DNA from 3 places in the Exiguobacterium sp. SH31 genome. Region 3 is predicted to be linked to each of the others. Evidence: riboswitches for the same ligand, from Rfam matches in the RefSeq annotation. Region 3 holds a riboswitch; each other region holds the start of a gene.
What was found. Region 3 has a riboswitch for thiamine pyrophosphate ahead of A6395_RS01475 (YkoF family thiamine/hydroxymethylpyrimidine-binding protein). Riboswitches for the same ligand answer to the same signal wherever they lie in the genome.

Region 1 (5,858 bases), on a different contig from region 3:
GAAGAAATCCTACAGTCTTATTGGATTCCGTCCCCTTACAAACCGAGGTGGGTTCGCTTTTTCCATCACTTGTCGCGCGAGGCGTATAACGCGGCCGACGAGATTATCACACTGTTTGAGCGGAATCGCGAATATCAAGAGTGGATTGGGGCGCCTAGCGAGAAGACAAAAATTATCGCCAACGGGATTGACGACCGTCATATCCGCGCTACGCTTGAGCGAGCCGAGAATGATGTGTTCCAAATCGGGGCCATCGTCCGCCTCGTTCCGATCAAGGATTTGAAGACGATGATCTACTCTGCAAAAATCCTTCAAGAGCGCCATCGGCTGTTCAAACTGACAATCATGGGTCCGCTTGATGAGGACGAAGAGTACGCCGAAGAGTGTCGTTTACTGATTGAGCAGAGCGGGCTGACCGACTATGTCGAACTCGTCGGGAAAGTGAACGTACAAGACTGGTTGCCGAAATTTGATTTATTGTTGCTGACGAGCATATCGGAAGGGCAACCGCTCGCCATTTTAGAAGGGATGGCGGCCGGCATCCCTTGGGTGGCGACCGACGTCGGGGCTTGTTCGGAACTACTTTACGGACGCGCTGACGATCCGTTCGGTCCGGCAGGCTTTATCGTTCCCCCGGTCCATCCGGAAGCCATCGCTGACAAAGTCGAATGGATGATGGATTATCCGCGTGAACGGATGCGCTTCGGTAAAAATGGCCGCGAGCGTGTCCGTCAGTATTATCGATTGCAACAGTTCGTCGACCGCTATAAAGCAATCTATGAAGCGAGGAGGGAACAGTATGGCGGGCATCGGGTTTAAGTTACAAAAGCTGTTTCAAGAAGACTATTACTCTTCAAGACTGAAGGCGTACACGTTTTCCGGGCTCGTCACATCGGGCCCTTGGCTGATCGTCATCCTTGTTGTCGGTACGATTCAATGGTTGGCGTTTCAGATGCCGATGTTGTCGCTCGAGGAACGGACACTGTTTATGCTATCCGTGTCTTACGCGTTCATTTTCTCGCAAATTCTATTTAGTTTTCAGCAGCTCGTCGTCACGCGATACGTGGCCGATTTATTTTATGAAAAGAAAGCCCATGAGATCTTTCCTGTCTTCACCGGCATGTTAAAAGTGACGATTCTCGCTGCCGTCGTCATGTATAGCGTGTTTTGGCTGATTTCACCGCTCAGTTTCGCCTATAAGCTCGTCCTGTTCGTCTTATTCATGACCATCAACGTCATCTGGGTCATGTTCTTGTTCTTGAGCGCCGCCAAATTTTATCAAGCGGTCGCTTACAGCTTCTTGCTAGGCGGGGTTATTTCAGTCGCGAGCGTCTATTTGATCAGTCGTCTCATGGTCAACCCATCGAGCCTCGAGCTTTTGTTTGGCTTTACCGTTGGGATGGTCGTGACGCTGTTCGGCCTATTCTTCGCGATGCTCCGAACGTTTCCGCTCAGGTATGCAACACGAGAGTTTTCATACTTCCGGTATTTTGATAAGTATCCGGACTTGTTCGCGATTGGTGTGTTATACGTGCTTGGGATCTGGGTGACCAACTTCATCATCTGGTTTGGTGAAGGGCGCATGGTGATTGCCGATTCGTTCGTGTTCAATCCGTATTACGACACGGCTGTGTTCTGGTCGTACTTGACGATCATCCCGACCCAGCTCTTGTTCGTCGTCGCTGTCGAGACAAGGTTTTACGAGCGCTACCGAACGTTTTACGGCTTGATCAATTATGGTGGGGCGTTACACCAAATTGAGAAGGCGAAGCAGACGATGACGACGGTGTTGAAAAATGAATTGATCCGACTTGGGCGAAGTCAAGGTGTTGTCACCTTGTTCGCGATCTTGATGGCGGGTGTGTTCATCGGTTGGATCGGTGTCCCGGAAGAAGTCGGTCAAATTTTCCGGATGACGACGCTCGCCGCGTTCGCGAACGCGATGATTCTCGTACTGACGCTGCTCTTGCTTTATTTTGAGGACCGGCGTGGTGCGTTGTTCGTCAACCTCTCGTTCTTCACATTGAACGCCTTGTTCACGTTGTCGTTACTGTCACGCGGAATCGACTGGTACGGAGTCGGCTTTGCCATCAGCACGACGATCACGTTCTTCATTGCGGGACTACGCTTGATTTATTATATGGGGAAGGTCGATTATTACGTGTTTGCGGCCTCGAACCGTCGTAAGCTCGGGACAGAGCGGTTCTCACATTTTGGGACCGCGCTCAACCGTCGCTTCTCGCGTTAAAGGGTTTGCATTTTCCAAAAAGATTGATATGATGTGGTCGAAGATGACCAAATTTCATAATGTTTGCCACTAGGGGAGTCGCTTGACGCGGCTGAGATGGACAAGGTCCAGACCCTTTGAACCTGATCTAGTTCACGCTAGCGGAGGGAAGTGGGCGAAACGTCCTTTCTCACACTCTTTGTGTATGGCCGACGCCGCTTCCGTTATGGGAGGCGGCGTCTTTTTTCATACAAAGGAGGAGAATACGATGACATTTACCGCACACATCCGCCAAGAGGCCGACGCCTTGTTTGAGGCGAGTTTCCACCATCCGTTCGTCCGCGCGCTCGGAGACGGGACACTCGACGAGGCGAAGTTTCGGCATTACGTGATGCAAGACTCGTACTACTTGAATCAATTTTCGAAAGTACAGGCGAAGGGCGCTACACTTGCCCCGACGATGGAGCTGGCGAGCCGATTTTTGACGCACGCCCTCCATACGATCGAGGCGGAGCACGAGTTGCATCGGGACTTTTTTACGATGCTCAAGGTGAGTGACGTGGAGTGGGCGACGTTCGAACCAGCTCCGACGGCTTATGCATACGCGCTCCATATGCAACAAGCCGGCCCGACCCTCGGAGACGTGCTCGCGGCGATTCTTCCATGCTACTGGGTGTATTACGAGATCGGGGAGCGCTTGAAGGACGCAGAGCCAGACCATCCGATTTATTCTGTTTGGATTGCGACGTACGGTTCGGAATGGTTCCGTGAACTCGTCGAAGAGCAGATCGAGCGACTTGACGAATTGGCGGGACAAGCGACGGAGTCAGAACGGATGCGCTATCAGCAGCTGTTTTTGAAAAGTTGCTACTATGAGCTCGCGTTTTGGGAGATGGCCTGGACACTCGAATCGTGGGAACTGCCGCTTGAGGTGGGACGATGAGGCCGGATCTATGGGAAGCCGTCCGGTTGAAGCGACCGCTCGTCCATAACATTACGAACATCGTCGTCGCCAACTTCTCGGCCAACGGGTTGCTCGCCATCGGTGCGTCCCCGGTCATGGCCGATGCGATTGAAGAAGTGGCAGACATGGCGACCGTGAGCGATGCCCTCGTCTTGAACATCGGGACGCTTGACGCAATGACCGAGGCGACGATGATCCGTGCCGGACAAGCTGCGAATCAGTCGGGTCGTCCTGTCGTCCTAGACCCGGTCGGTGTCGGGGCGACGTCATTTCGCCGCGGTGTCGTTGAACGAATTTTGCGAGACGTCCGCGTCACGGTCATCCGTGGGAACGCCGGGGAAGTCGCCACGCTTGTCGATGCCGGTTGGACGACGAAAGGGGTCGACGCCGGAAGCGGCACACATCATCCGCAACAACTCGCCGAACGAGCAGCGAACCGATTTAGCTGTGTTGTCGCGATTACGGGGAGGACAGATTTCGTGAGCGATGGTACGGTCACGCTAGAAATTTTGGGCGGGCATCCGCTCATGACAGAGACCACAGGCACCGGCTGTCTACTCAGTGCGGTCGTCGGTGCGTTCCTTGCTGTTGAACCGGACGTGATGACGGCAACCTCGACCGCGCTCACCGGATATGCACGATGCGGCGAGTTGGCGAGTGAAGCAGCGACGGGTCCTGGGGATTTCCCGATCCACTTTCTCAACGCGCTCGCTACCATGACGTCAACTGACCTGCCGAGCGACCGAATCGAGGTGTTTGCGCGATGAGGCCTCAAGTCTTGACCATCGCCGGTTCGGACTCTGGCGGGGGAGCCGGAATCCAAGCCGATTTGAAAACGTTTCAAGAATTAGGCGTATTTGGCACGAGTGTCGTGACCGCGGTGACGGCTCAAAACACGCGTGGCGTGCACGGTGTCGAAGCCGTCTCCGCCGACCTCGTCGCACGCCAGCTCGATGCAGTCGGATCAGACTTTATCATCTCGGCGTGCAAGACCGGGATGCTGTTCAATCGTGAGTTGATTGACATCGTAGCTGACGCGCTCGAGCAGCATCGTTTTCAAAATGTCGTCGTCGATCCGGTCATGATCGCTAAAGGCGGTGCGACCTTGCTTGAACGGGACGCCGTCACCGCGCTACGGACGAGGCTGTTACCGATGGCGACGGTCGTCACACCAAATATCCCTGAAGCTGAAGTGTTGACCGGCTTGACGATTTGTACGTTCACTGATCGTATGAAAGCAGCTGAGCGCTTGTTGTCTTACGGTGCAAACGTCGTCATGTTGAAAGGCGGTCATTTGGATGGTCCTCTCGCCGAAGACCTAGTCATGACGAAGACCGATACGTTTCGAATGGTGACGCCACGGTTGCTGACGAAAGATACGCACGGGACCGGTTGCACGTTTTCGGCTGCGCTAACAGCGGAGCTCGCGAACGGGCATACCGTTATGGAAGCCGCGCAGAAGGCGAAACAGTTCATCCATAGTGCCATCGCCCACGGATTGCAGATCGGCAGCGGGCATGGACCGACAAATCATTGGGCGTACAATAAGCACCCGAAGGAGGTGGTTTCCATTGAATCCATCGCCTATCGTTGAGCGGTTAAAGCTCTACTTCATTTGCGGCACGGCGGATACGTTTGATCTCGTTCAGACGGTCGAAACGGCGCTTCAATGTGGTGTGACATGTTTTCAATTTCGCGAAAAAGGTAAAGAGCCACTGTATGGGGATAAAAAAGAAGCGATGGCACGAGCGTTGCATACACTTTGTCGACAGTACAGTGTCCCGTTCATCGTCAACGATGACGTCAAGCTGGCAATCAAACTCGATGCGGACGGAGTTCATGTCGGACAAGAGGACGCAGCAGCCGAAGTCGTTCGTCGGCGAATCGGTTCAAAGAAGTGGCTCGGTGTCTCGGTCCACTCGATCGAGCAAGCCGCAACGGCTTCGAGATACGCCGATTATGTCGGAATTGGACCGATTCATCCGACTGTGTCGAAACAAGACGCGGCCGAAGTGAATGGAACGATGCTCATTCGGCAAGTGCGAGCCCGGTTTCAGCATTTGCCAATCGTGGGGATTGGTGGAATCATGCCTGAACACGTCGAAGCGATTCGACGTGACGGGGCTGACGGCGTAGCTGTCATCTCGGCCATTGCTTCTGCACCGGACGTGGCCATGGCCACACGGCGTTTCGCTTGTCTCTGAATTTTATTTGAGGAGGAAGACAGATGAACGTATTTGTAATTGGAGCGAATGGACAGATTGGAAAGCAACTCGTAGAACGATTGAAGCAGGATGGGAAGCACGAAGTCACCGCGATGGTGCGGAAACAAGAGCAGCTAGACGAGTTCAAAGCGAACGGCTATCAGGCGGTTCTCGGAGACTTAGAAGGTGACGTTGAGACGTTGAAGCAAGCGATGAGCGGCATGGACGCAGTCGTGTTCGCGGCCGGTTCGGGCGGCAGCACGGGAGCCGACAAAACGTTACTCATCGACCTAGACGGTGCAGCGAAAAGTGTCGAGGCGGCCCAAGCGAACGGCAACATTAAGCACTTCGTGATGCTCAGTGCCTTGAAAGCGGAAGATCGCTCGGCATGGCCCGATTCGATGAAACCGTACTACGTGGCAAAACATCATGCGGACCGTTTGCTCGAACAGAGTGGACTCGA
Region 2 (5,858 bases), on a different contig from region 3:
AGTATATTGAAACGAATCATGCCGCCCTTAACGAATCGGGGCGGCATGGTTTTATTCGCGTTTCTTTTTAGAGAGTGCGTCTTTCTCGATGATCGTATCGGACAGACGTAGCTGTTCGGCCGCTTCGTCGATGAAAGGCTCACATTGACTGAGCGGTAGCTCGTCTCCTGTCTCGACCGCGTAACACGTCCCGTTTCCGATGGGCTCGGTCAAGTTGGGAACATAGTAGAGCGTGTCGTACCGGAACGACCCGTTACGGAACACGGTCAAGTTCGGTTCGTCGTCGAGCAGCGGGCTGCCGAGCATGTAGGCGGGCTCCATCCCGAGCAACTCTAGGATGGTCGGGGCGATGTCCGTTTGACCGCCGCTCGCTTCGATCGTTCGACCTTCGTTCAAGTTGGCTGGTTTGATGTAGAGCGGAACAGAACGGTCGAGCTGAAACAGTTCGACGGCCGAATCGGCGTTCTCTTGCTCGGCCATCTCGTCACCTGCTGAGGCCAGGCCGCTGTCATGATCGCTATAAAAGACGACTAACGAATTATTCCACGTCCCGTTCGCCTTCAATTGATCGACCATCAATCCGACGGCCGCGTCGACGTAATGGATGGTATGGTAATAGTTTTGAAGCAGCGGATCGTCATATCCGGTCAAGTCCAAACGCTTCTCTTCTTCCGGAATGTCGTACGGCGTATGGCTCGTCAAAGCGACCATGAACGCATAAAACGGTTCTGCTAACGTGTCCATCGCTTCGACGGAAGTGGTCAAGAAGTCTTTGTCGTTAAGTGCCATGCCGATCACGTCCTGAGCGGGGTAATCGTCTTTGCTGAAGAAATGATTGAAGCCGATATTGTCGTAGACGTTGTCGCGGTTCCAAAACGTTTTATCGAACGCATGCATCGCGGCCGTATCATAGCCGGCTTGGCGCAAACGTTCAGGTAAGGCGTCAAACGTATGGTCACCGTACTGGGTGTACACTGAACCGGATTTGACGGGATAGAGCGAGGTGTTGACCGTGAATTCTGCGTCCGACGTCCGGCCTTCGTGCGTCTGATGATAGAAGTTCGGGAAGTACAACATCTCGTCACGAAGCGCGTTCAAGTTCGGTGTCAGTTCCTGTCCGTTGATCGTCTGGCCGATCACCGACGTCTGGAACGACTCGAGCTGCAGCATGATGACGTTCGTATCAGCCGTTGTCTCGACGTCGGTTGGAGCCGAGGTACCGAGCCGCGTCTCTTCTTGTGCGGTTAAGCCGTCTCCGAAGCCGAGTTGGTCGCCGATGCCACGGAACAAGTCGAGGCCGTGATACCCCCAAAAGCCGTACTCGTAATATTCACGCATGTTCGAAATCGGTGCTTGCTCGTCACCATTCGGCTGACTGACGGTTAACGGAACGACGAAGGCGGCCAAGCCGACGACAAAACCGGCAGCGGCGATCCGGCGGTTTTTTCCTGTGCCTTGCGCAGGTCTTTTTCTCATATAGACGAGGACAGCGGTATAAAGCACCAAGTCCACGAACAATAGAAAGTCGGTCGGTTGAATCAACGTCAGGAAGCCGCCGCCGACGTCGCCCATCTGACCAACGTCTGACAAAAGCGCGACCGACAACAGATTGCCGAAATAGCGGTAATACCAGACGTCGGAGATGAGGAGTGTACTGTGTAGAAACAGCGAGGCGAATAAAATCCAGCGCCGTGTTTTCGTCTTCACGAGCAACGCCCAGCTCGTCATCATGAGAATCATCCCGATGTTGACGAGTAAAAAATGAACGTTGAACGCGCTCGCGGTCAAGACGCTGAACAAAAATAGTTTGGCAAGTGATAGTGACAGATAACTCCAATAATCAAGATATTTCATAAATAGCCTCCAAACGGTACGTACACGTCGTATTCTTTTTCATGTACCTGTTCGTAGGTGGCGGGAAACATGGGGGTGTGCGATGCGGACGAAAAAAAGCGAGGCGAGCGCCTCACTTGATCAAAAACGTGTCCCGAAGCTCGATGATCGTGCCTTCCGGGGCTTTTAGTTTGCTCAAATGTCCGTCGACGACGAAGTAGATGTTGCCGCCATGTTTCGGCAAGAACGTGACACCGAGCGCCTCGAGCCGACGGACTTCCGCTTCAAGGTCATCGACGTACAAGGCGAAGTGAACGGGTCCGGCCGCATGTTTCGAATACGGCGATAACGTCTCGTCGGTCTTCGCCGTCTGGAGTTCGATATAGAAGTCGCCGAGCTTGAGCCAACTGTTGAACGCCCGGGTATGGAAGTTGGGTGACTCTTGGACGAGCTCAAAACCGAGCGTTTCATAAAATTGCTTTGACGCCGCATAGTCGGGCGTTTGGATACAGAGATGGTGGATTTGTTTCATCGTGTCACTCCTTTGCTTTTATTTTAGCGAATAGGAGCCTGAAGCGGAACTTTTCTTGAACGAAGACGTATACGACACCGAGGAGGGATACATATGGAAATCCAATACGAATTGACGGAAGAAGACTACATTCACTTCAACTTGAGTCATATTAGACGTTCAAAGATAGGAAAGAGGATGCTATTCCTGCAGCGCATCATCGGGCCCGTCATCATTTTAAGTGGTGGCGCTTTGACGTTCGCGACACTGTTTCAAGATACGAGCTGGTGGCTGTTTGGGGTATATGGCGTCATCAGCCTCCTCTGGTTCCTGTATTATCCGAAGTATTTTGAACGGCATATCCGAAAACAAACGAAGCGGATGATTCAAGAACGAAGCAATGAAGGCATGATCGGCCCGCATACGATGGATCTGGATGAAGACGGTCTTCGTGACAAAAATGCGTTCGGGGAGACGAAAGTCTCATGGAGCGGCATCAAGGAAGTCGTCGAGGAAGCCGATTATGTGTATTTGTATAACTCGTCGGTCAGCGCCTACATCTTGCCGAAACGCGGGCAGGACATGGAGGAGGTACAACGATGGCTACCGATGCGTTGACGATTCAACCGATTGATGAGACGAACTTGGATGCGGTCGTCGCCTTGACCGTCGCACCTGGTCAGGCCCGCTTTATCGAAACGAACGCGGAATCGCTCCGCGAGATGGACGTCGACGTCAAGTACGCGTGGACGTGCTACGCGCTCTGTCGAGACAATCAACCGGTCGGCTTCATGATGGTCGGGGCCGAGAACAAGGTGGAGCGTTACGTCTGGCTCGACCGCTTTATGATTGATATGGATGAGCAAGGGAAAGGCATCGGGTCAACATTTTTGCAACTTGCGATTGAGTGGATGCAAGAGCGATTTGATGTCGATGACATCATCCTCAGTCTCCATCCGACGAACGAACCAGCGAAACGGTTTTATGCGAAGGGCGGATTTGAGGACAGTGGCTTGATTGATGAAGCGAACGGGGAAGAGATTTGGGTGTATCACGTGAAGCAGGGACAGCCTTCCTAAGTCGGCCGTCCCTGTTTTGGTGGTTGTTGTTCAATTATCGCTTCACCGTGAGTGGACGCAACTGTTTGACCCGCGCCAAGACGATCCAGCCGAGGATGGCTCCGGTCACGCTCGAGGCGAGGAAGGCCGGGAAGAAGAACAGCGCCCCAAACTCAGAACCCATTAAGATTTTCGCGTACGGGACGGCGATGAGCGAGGCAATGACGCCCGTCCCGATGACTTCACCGAGCGCAGCGAAAGCGACCCGGTTCGTCCGCACGTAAAATAGTCCGGCAAGCAAGGCGCCGATCATACCACCTGGGAAGGCGAGCAACGACCCGGTCCCGGTCATGACACGGACGAGTCCGGTCACGAACGCGACGAGGACGGCACCAATCGGACTGACGGTGACGGCGGCGATGACGTTCACCATATGTTGCACCGGATAGGCCCGGGCGACACCGGTCGGGATGGAGATGAACAGGGAGCCGATGATGGCGATGGCGATGAGCATCGCCATCCAAGTGAGTTGTTGAATACGCATGAAGTGTCTCCTTTCAAAATGAAAACGCCACTTCTCCAAGTGGAAAAGTGGCGTGGACAGACAGACGTATCCAAGCCACTTCCCTACGCTGGTATGAGCCAGATCAGGTTCGAAGGGTCCGGCAGTTGCCGTCTCAGCCCGAAGGCTCCCCTAGTGGTCGTTTATTGGTTTGAGTATAGCATACCGTTATTTTGTTGCCTCAATTTTTCGCGGTCGGAAGATGAAATAAATGATACCGCTATACAGGGCGTATAAAAACAGGGAAAACACGAGATTGATGAGCCACGGGAGTGTACCCATAAATACGGTGACCGAGGCGTTACGGAACCAGCCGAGTGAAAGACATAGTCCGACAAAGCTGAGCACGATCGTCGTCCAAAAGCTGATATCTGGACGCCTCGACACGCGGCGAACGACTAGACCGATTATGAAGCTGAAGACAGCCGTCGTACCTAAATACATATAGAGTAACGCATCAACCGGGTATGAATAATAGACAACGTCCATATTATTTCCTCCTAAACGAAGTGTGGTGAAAGGAAGTGAGGTCAGTGAGGAGTGCGATCCCATGGCGTGACGAGTCTTACCGTGAACAGTTCGAGCACTGGCTCGATGGCCATGTGCCAGGCGTGACGTGGCGGGTTGTGAAAGATACGGATTTGACATACTTGATGTATGGAGAGTACGGAGCAGACCGTTACTACGCCAAGGCGGTGACAGCAATTAGTGATGGCGAGGCCGAACTGTCGATGCATCTAGCCGAACGGCATCCGGGACTGGTCCCGGAGGTCATCGCCATTGACGCGGCACGCAACTGGCTACTTATGCGAGACATCGGCGGGGATGCACTTCGCGAATACCCTAAGCACAGTCGGTACGAAGCGGCTGTGCGTCAATATGCGAAACTACAGAGAAAAGAAGCGAATTACATGGATACTCTTTTGGCCTACGGCATCCCGGACCGGTGTCCGGCTCGTCTAAAAGAAGAGATACGGACGTATTTACCCGAGTTATGTACGGGGTTAGATCGAGATAAGGCAGAGGCGGTGCTGGCGCTCCAAGACGAACTCCTCACCATGTGCGACGAGCTCGCGACGGGTATGCCGATGAGTCTCGAGCACGGCGATTTACATTGCGGCAACATCTTTTGGCGCGAACAGACGGATGACTTATGTATTCTCGATTGGGGCGATGCGACCGTCACCCATCCGTTCTTCAGCGTCCGTGTGTTTTGGAACGCGCTCTACGACTTGTTGCCGGAAGACGATGAAGTCGCCTGGTATGAACAGATTCAGAAGATGCGTACCGTCTACTTGGCTGAGTGGGAAGATGTGGCGCCTCGGGACTTGCTATGGCGCCATTTGTTGATCGCTGAAGAGCTCGGTTGCGTATATCGGGCGCTGTCGTGGCATATATATGTGACCAACTATCGGTATGATCCGTCCGAGTCAGCCGATAAACCGGCCCAATGGCTCAACTTGTTCCTCGAGTATCGGGACTTGAAACGTCGCGGTACGTGATCACTCATTCTTCTCGAGCAGGTTTTCATAATCCGTCTCGTTCCAAAACAGCTGGGCGATTGACTCCGGTGCTTTCAAAATCTCACCGTCTTGGTCGTAGACGATGGCGTAGCCGTTTTCGATCTCAAAGACGATCAAGTCGGCCGTCACTTCCTTGACGCCGTTCCCGGCAATGATGACGTTCTCGATTGGGTCGCGTGCGACTTGAACTCCCCATTCGTCGAGCTCGACGATGAGCGCTGACGTGTAGGCATGGCGGTCGTAAATCGATTGAAACTCGTCTTGCGTCAATGTGACGTCGGTCGGGGGGGCACTCGTCCCGTATTTGCGCTTCTCAATCTCCTCAACGAATTGCGTGAACGACTCTTCTTGCCAAAAGAGCGGTGCGACCG
Region 3 (5,858 bases):
ATCCTCCTCGGCCCGCTGTTCAACATCCGTTCCGTCCGCCAGACGGTTAAAGAGGTCCAGACGAACCTCGCCTACCGCTGGTTCCTCGGGCTCGGGATTGATGAGAAGGTACCCGACCATTCGACGATCAGCCAGGCCTATCGGCGCCGCTTCAAAGGGAAGGACGTCTTCCAACAGATCTTCGAGGACATCTTGGGTCAGGCCGAAGCCCACGGCTTCGTGTCGGGGCGAATCCTGATCACCGACTCGACCCACATCCGTGCCAACGCGAACAAGAAGAAGTTCGACAAGGTCGAGGTCGAGCGCGTTGTGAACGCGATTGAGGGCGAGCTCCTAGACCGGGTGAACGAAGAACGGTCGGACCGTGGAAAAAAGCGCTGAAGCCCGCCTCACCGAAAAGGGAGAGCCGGTTCATCAAGGTGAGCCGGACCGACCCGGATGCGGGCTATATGTATCGTGACCAGAAGCCGGAAGGCTTTTTCTGGCTGGCGCACCGGACGGTCGACGCCAAACACAACTTCATCGTCGATGTGCACGTCACGCCCGGGAACGTGTCAGACAGCACCGTCTACCTCGCCCGTCTCGAGCATATCCTCGGCCGATTCGGCTATCCGCTAGAGGCAGTCGCCCTCGATGTGGGGTACTTCACGACAGAGATTGCGAAGGCGCTCATCGAGCGCGGCGTCTTCGGCGTCATCGCCTGGCGCCGCTTCGGCGGGAAGAAGGGGATGTTTCGGAGGACGAGCTTCAAATATGTATCAGAAGAAGACGTCTATGTCTGCCCGGCGAAACAGCGTCTCACCTATCGAACGACAGACCGACACGGGTATCACCACTACGCCTCCGACCCCGCCGTCTGTAAGAACTGCCCGCTTCTCGAGAAGTGTACGTCCAATCGTGCCCACCGGCGCGTCATCACCCGTCATCTTGATGAAACCTATCGCGAATTGGTGAACCGGAACCGTCTGTCCGAATCCGGACGATACCTCTATCGTCTCCGGCCGCAGACCGTGGAGCGCTCGTTCGCCGATGCGAAAGAGCTTCACGGGCTCCGCTTCACGTTCTACCGGGGAACCGAGAAGGTCCAGTGCGCCAACCTGGTGGCAGCCACCGCACAAAACATGAAGAAATTGGCCAACCTGTTGGCCGAAAAAGACCGTCTACATAGCATTTCTTCAATTTTATGCCGGGCAGAGCGCCTCGAGCTCGATGAACACAAAAAGAGACGAACCAAATCGCGATGGGCGATTTGGTTCGTCAACAGCCTGAGGACGACTCGAAATGAGTCGTCCTGTTTTTTATCGCACGCCGATCCATACACTTACTCCGAACAGCGTGAACAAGAGTGACGCCAACAGAAAATCGTTTCGCGTGACCGGAATCACCTCGTACGTAGAACGATGTTCACCCGTAAATCCCCGAGCCTCCATCGAGAACGCGATCCGCTCGGCTTGACGGATAGCGCCGGCAAGAAGCGGGATTAGGAGTTTCGGGATGTGTCGCACGTGATCGATCCGGGTGTCGAGGCGCACGCCACGTAAGGCATGCGTTTCATAGAGCTGCATCAGTTCGATCTTTAAAATCGGGAAAAAGCGAAAGCCGACGAAGACGCTATAGGCGATGTTAGGGGACAATCTCGCCTGCTGCATCAGACTGTAGACGAACCGCTTCGGGTCCGTCGTCAGCGTGAACAGAAGCGACAGGACCGTGAAGGCGAGGACCCGAAGCGAAAGTGTCGCCGCCAACAACACGTTCTCCTCGGTGACATCATTGCCGAAGAGCGAGAACACGACTTGCCCGCTCGCCTCTCTGCCGAAGACGAGCGTCGTCCAAAGCGTCCCGAGCGCGGTCAGTAAAAATGGGATCATGAACAGTCCCCATCGCTTCCAGCTCACGTCGGAAAAGATGAATTGGAGGACGAGTGTGCCGAAGAAGACGACGAGCGGAGTCCACGGGTTGTACATGAAGGCGAGACCGAACATGAGACACGTCACGGTCAAGAACTTGATTGTCGGGTTCATCTCGTGAAACGTCATCAGAACGCCTCCGTCAACAGTCCGTGGGCCCGCAATAAGTCCGAGTCGTCCCAAATCGACGCATCGTACGGCCCACTCAAGTTCCCGTCACCCATCAAATAATACGTGCTCGCGGCACGGGCGAAACTGAGATCGTGCGTTACGAACAAGACCGTCTGCCCCGCACGGACTCGTTCAGCCATCAATGCATGGAGCGCTCGAAGTGATGCCTCGTCTTGACCGGCCGTCGGTTCATCAAACGCGAGCAGTTGTTTACCCGACAGAAGCATCACCCCGATGGCGAGTCTCCGTTTTTGACCGTGACTGAGTGAGAGTGGATGGGCGTCACGCAGACGTTCAAGCCCGAGGCGTGCCAACATGTCCTCGATTGAACGGTTATGTCCATACGCTAGTTCCCGCGACACGTCACTCGTCACAAACAAATGCGCCGGGGATTGCGGGACGAGCCCGACTTCACGGTGATGCCGCGCCAGGCTTTTTAGCCACGTCGATTTGCCGCTGCCGTTCCGACCGAGGATGGCGATCACATCCCCCGGGGCCACTGCGATTTTGCTCGCTGCAAGTTGAAACTTTTTGTGATTCACTTTCGGTATCTGAAATAATGTGTTTGTGCCCCGTGTCGTTTCAATCGGCGTAAATGTATAATCCGGTTGAACGACGAACGATCCATCGCCTGCGATCCTTCCGTTCACGAGTTCCAGGTGCCGGTCAAAGAAGTCGCCCCACATGTACGGACGATGCTCGATGACGACGATATTGACGTTCCGTGCGGACTTATCGAGCCAGCGAACGAACCGACGTGCCGTCGCCGGGTCGAGGTGTGAGAGCGGCTCGTCGAGTAAGAGCCATTCCGGACATCCGATCAAGGCACAGGCAACGGCGATCTGTTGCTTCTCGCCCCCTGATAAATCATGGATGGTGCGGTGGCGATAATCGGACAAGTGTAACTCGTGCAAAATCGCTGAGACACGGTCCATCATCTCGCTTCGGGCGACCGAAAAGTTTTCGAGCGTGAAAATCAATTCTTCTTCGACCGTCTGCATGACGAACTGGCTGTCCGGGTCTTGAAACACCGTCCCGACGCGGCGATTCACCTCACCAGGCCGATACGTGGCATAGGACCGACCGAATAGATGCAATCGCCCCGTCACAACCCCATCACAGTTGTCCGGGTAGAGCCGATTGAACAAGGCGAACAAAGTCGACTTCCCCGACCCGCTCGCCCCGGTGATGAGCGTCCTGCCGTCCTTAAGACGAAGTGTGATATCCGTCAATACGTCGCGTCCTTCCCCCGGGAAACGAAACGCCAGACGCTCGGTCTCAACCATGTGCCTTCCTCTGCCGGGTGACGGCATATCCTTCTAGCGCACCCGTTCGAAGCAACAAGTCGCTCAAAATCTTCCCGCCGATCCCTGCGATGAGCATCCCGCTCGTCGCCCGTAGTGCGAACATCAAAGCCACGTACGTCGGACTGAGCGCACTGAGACCTCCCATGACGTACGTATATGCGAAACTCGTCACTGCCGCACCGAATCCGGCGAGCATGAGCACCCACAAGTCATACCGCTTATACCCGGTTAGTGCGAACGCCGCTTCGGCGCCGAGTCCTTGAATGATGCCGACGAGGATGATGCGCGGACCGATCGCATTGCCGATCATCATCTCGATCGACGCTGCGAGCACTTCCAACAAAAAGGCGGCGCCTGGCTTTCGAATGATGTAGGCGGTAATAATCGAGACGATGAACCAAATCCCAAAAATCCATTCATAGGCGATCGGCCCAATCAAGCCGGCCCACAAGTTCCCCACATGGAAGAACGCCAAATAGACGACGGCAAAGACGACCGATAAAATCGACAACAAAACGATTTCTTTCAACTTCCATGAGTTAAGCATCAACGTTGTCCCTCGTGCGACGGACTGTTCACACTGAACGTGACCGTCATGACGACGTGGCTCGTCTTCTCGCGGACGCGGTTGAACGTCGCCTCATAAAACGCGAACACCGTCTCGATATCTCCGTGGATCCCTGAAGCATAATGCATCGTGTCATTAAAGACGCCCCGTGCTTTCGCGAAATCGACCTCTTCATAGATAATGTCCATGTAATCGTCATCACCGAGCGGGTAGAGTGCGAACTGTGATGAAACGTATTGGGCAGCCGCTCGCCCGTTCACCGGCTCACTCGAAACGTCGAGCAGATTGTCCCCGACCGTGTCGCCCGGACAGCCGGCCGAGAACGTCCCGCTCATCGACACATGCGCCCCTGTTCTCGTGGCGTGTGACAAGACTGCTTTCGCGACGTCAAACACGTGCTCGGCCCGACCGCGAATCACGGTCGATACATCGTCCGTGTGCCTCCAAACGTTGCTTAAATCAGTTTCTTTGAGTGCTCCTTTGATGACCGGTATGAACTCTGACGTCATCGGGCTTAGCGTAAAGCGGAACCCGACGATCGGGCTCGTTCCACATTGTTGATTCATGATGATTCCCCCCTTATTTGGTTACACAAAAAAGCCGCATCCATGAGAATGCGGCCACTTATCCAATCATCAATTCATCAGAAAAAGTGCCACACTTCCTCACGCCAGTATTACCTGGATCGAGTTATAAGGGATTGGAGCCATGCTCACATCTCAGCCGAAGCACCCCTAGTGTAGTCCAATGTATGCGGTTGTTCATGCAAGCAAAAGTATAGCCGTTCGATTCTGAATTGTAAACGGTTAAATCATGAAAACGTCGCGATTCCGTTTCCTGGAAGCGTATCCCGTAACGTTGTCCAGTCTGACGCCATCTCTTCGTCTGACAGTAGACAGGCGTCAAGTTCGAGCTCGACGCGCACTCGGTCCATTCGGTGACCGATCAAGACGAGCTCCGTCTGGCGGTCGCCGTACGGCTCGATGTAATCGGCCTCAAGCTCTGGTTCGGCGGCGAACATCTGCTTTCGTTCCGCGTCAGGAAGCGTCGCGAGCCAACGCCCGGCATGTTCGAGCGTCGACGCGTACCCCGCTTGGGAGAACAAGCACGCGATGTCATTCCGAGAAGCGATCCATAAAAAACCTTTCGCCCGGACAACTTCTTCCGGGAACTGTTCGATCCACGCATGTAAACGCTCCGGGTGGAACGGACGGCGGCGGCGATAGACGAACGAACTGATGCCGTACTCTTCGGTTTCAGGGGTATGGTCGTCTGTCTCGAGCTCTTGGATCCATCCGGCGGCATGCATCGCCTGGTCGAAGTCGAACAAGTTCACGTCTAACAGGTCGGACAACGGCACGTTGCCGTAAGTACTTGTCAGAAGTCGCGCCGCCGGGTTTAACGCGCGCAACAGACTTTCGATCTCGTACAGTTCCGGTTCCGTGACCCGGTCCGCCTTGTTGAGGACGATGATGTCGGCAAACTCGACTTGATCGACGAGCAAGTCGACGACTTCCCGGACATCACCCGTGTCGACAGCCTGTTTCCGTTCATGCAGCGATTCGCCCGAGTTGAAGTCTTTTAAAAATCGATATGCGTCGACGACCGTCACCATCGCGTCAACATACACACGGCTCGTCAAGTCGATACCCAAGGCGTCATCCGCATATGTAAACGTCTGCGCGACCGGGATCGGTTCCGAGATACCAGACGACTCGATGATGATGCCGTCGAGCTGTCGGTCGTTCGCAATCTCGCTGACCGCCTCGAGTAAATCTTCTCGCAACGTGCAGCAGATGCAGCCGTTAGACAGCTCCACCAACTTCTCGTCCGTCCGTGAAAAACCTGCCCCGTCAATCAATCGCTCATCGATGTTCAGCTCGCTCATGTCGTTGACGATGACGG

Region 1: it holds a riboswitch for thiamine pyrophosphate, as region 3 does, so the genes downstream of both, tenA (thiaminase II) here and A6395_RS01475 (YkoF family thiamine/hydroxymethylpyrimidine-binding protein) in region 3, are expected to answer to the same signal.
Region 2: it holds a riboswitch for thiamine pyrophosphate, as region 3 does, so the genes downstream of both, thiW (energy coupling factor transporter S component ThiW) here and A6395_RS01475 (YkoF family thiamine/hydroxymethylpyrimidine-binding protein) in region 3, are expected to answer to the same signal.

The regions. Positions count from the first base shown of each region.
Region 1 covers NZ_LYTG01000044.1:31,902-37,759, reverse strand. The annotation lists gene pelF (GT4 family glycosyltransferase PelF) at 1-819, shown strand, start outside; gene pelG (exopolysaccharide Pel transporter PelG) at 800-2,248, shown strand; TPP riboswitch at 2,310-2,414, shown strand; gene tenA (thiaminase II) at 2,496-3,170, shown strand; gene thiM (hydroxyethylthiazole kinase) at 3,167-3,958, shown strand; gene thiD (bifunctional hydroxymethylpyrimidine kinase/phosphomethylpyrimidine kinase) at 3,955-4,785, shown strand; gene thiE (thiamine phosphate synthase) at 4,763-5,395, shown strand; gene A6395_RS07200 (SDR family oxidoreductase) at 5,419-5,858, shown strand, end outside.
Region 2 covers NZ_LYTG01000044.1:76,080-81,937, reverse strand. The annotation lists gene A6395_RS07505 (VOC family protein) at 1-10, shown strand, start outside; gene A6395_RS07500 (LTA synthase family protein) at 52-1,854, opposite strand; gene A6395_RS07495 (VOC family protein) at 1,967-2,365, opposite strand; gene A6395_RS07490 (YcxB family protein) at 2,459-2,962, shown strand; gene A6395_RS07485 (GNAT family N-acetyltransferase) at 2,944-3,423, shown strand; gene thiW (energy coupling factor transporter S component ThiW) at 3,458-3,946, opposite strand; TPP riboswitch at 4,010-4,108, opposite strand; gene A6395_RS07475 (hypothetical protein) at 4,133-4,453, opposite strand; gene A6395_RS07470 (phosphotransferase family protein) at 4,498-5,466, shown strand; gene A6395_RS07465 (hypothetical protein) at 5,467-5,858, opposite strand, start outside.
Region 3 covers NZ_LYTG01000009.1:11,045-16,902, forward strand. The annotation lists partial or broken gene A6395_RS15640 (IS1182 family transposase) at 1-1,145, shown strand, start outside; gene A6395_RS01460 (energy-coupling factor transporter transmembrane component T family protein) at 1,299-2,036, opposite strand; gene A6395_RS01465 (ABC transporter ATP-binding protein) at 2,036-3,364, opposite strand; gene A6395_RS01470 (ECF transporter S component) at 3,357-3,932, opposite strand; gene A6395_RS01475 (YkoF family thiamine/hydroxymethylpyrimidine-binding protein) at 3,932-4,519, opposite strand; TPP riboswitch at 4,599-4,699, opposite strand; gene A6395_RS01480 (GTP-binding protein) at 4,765-5,858, opposite strand, start outside.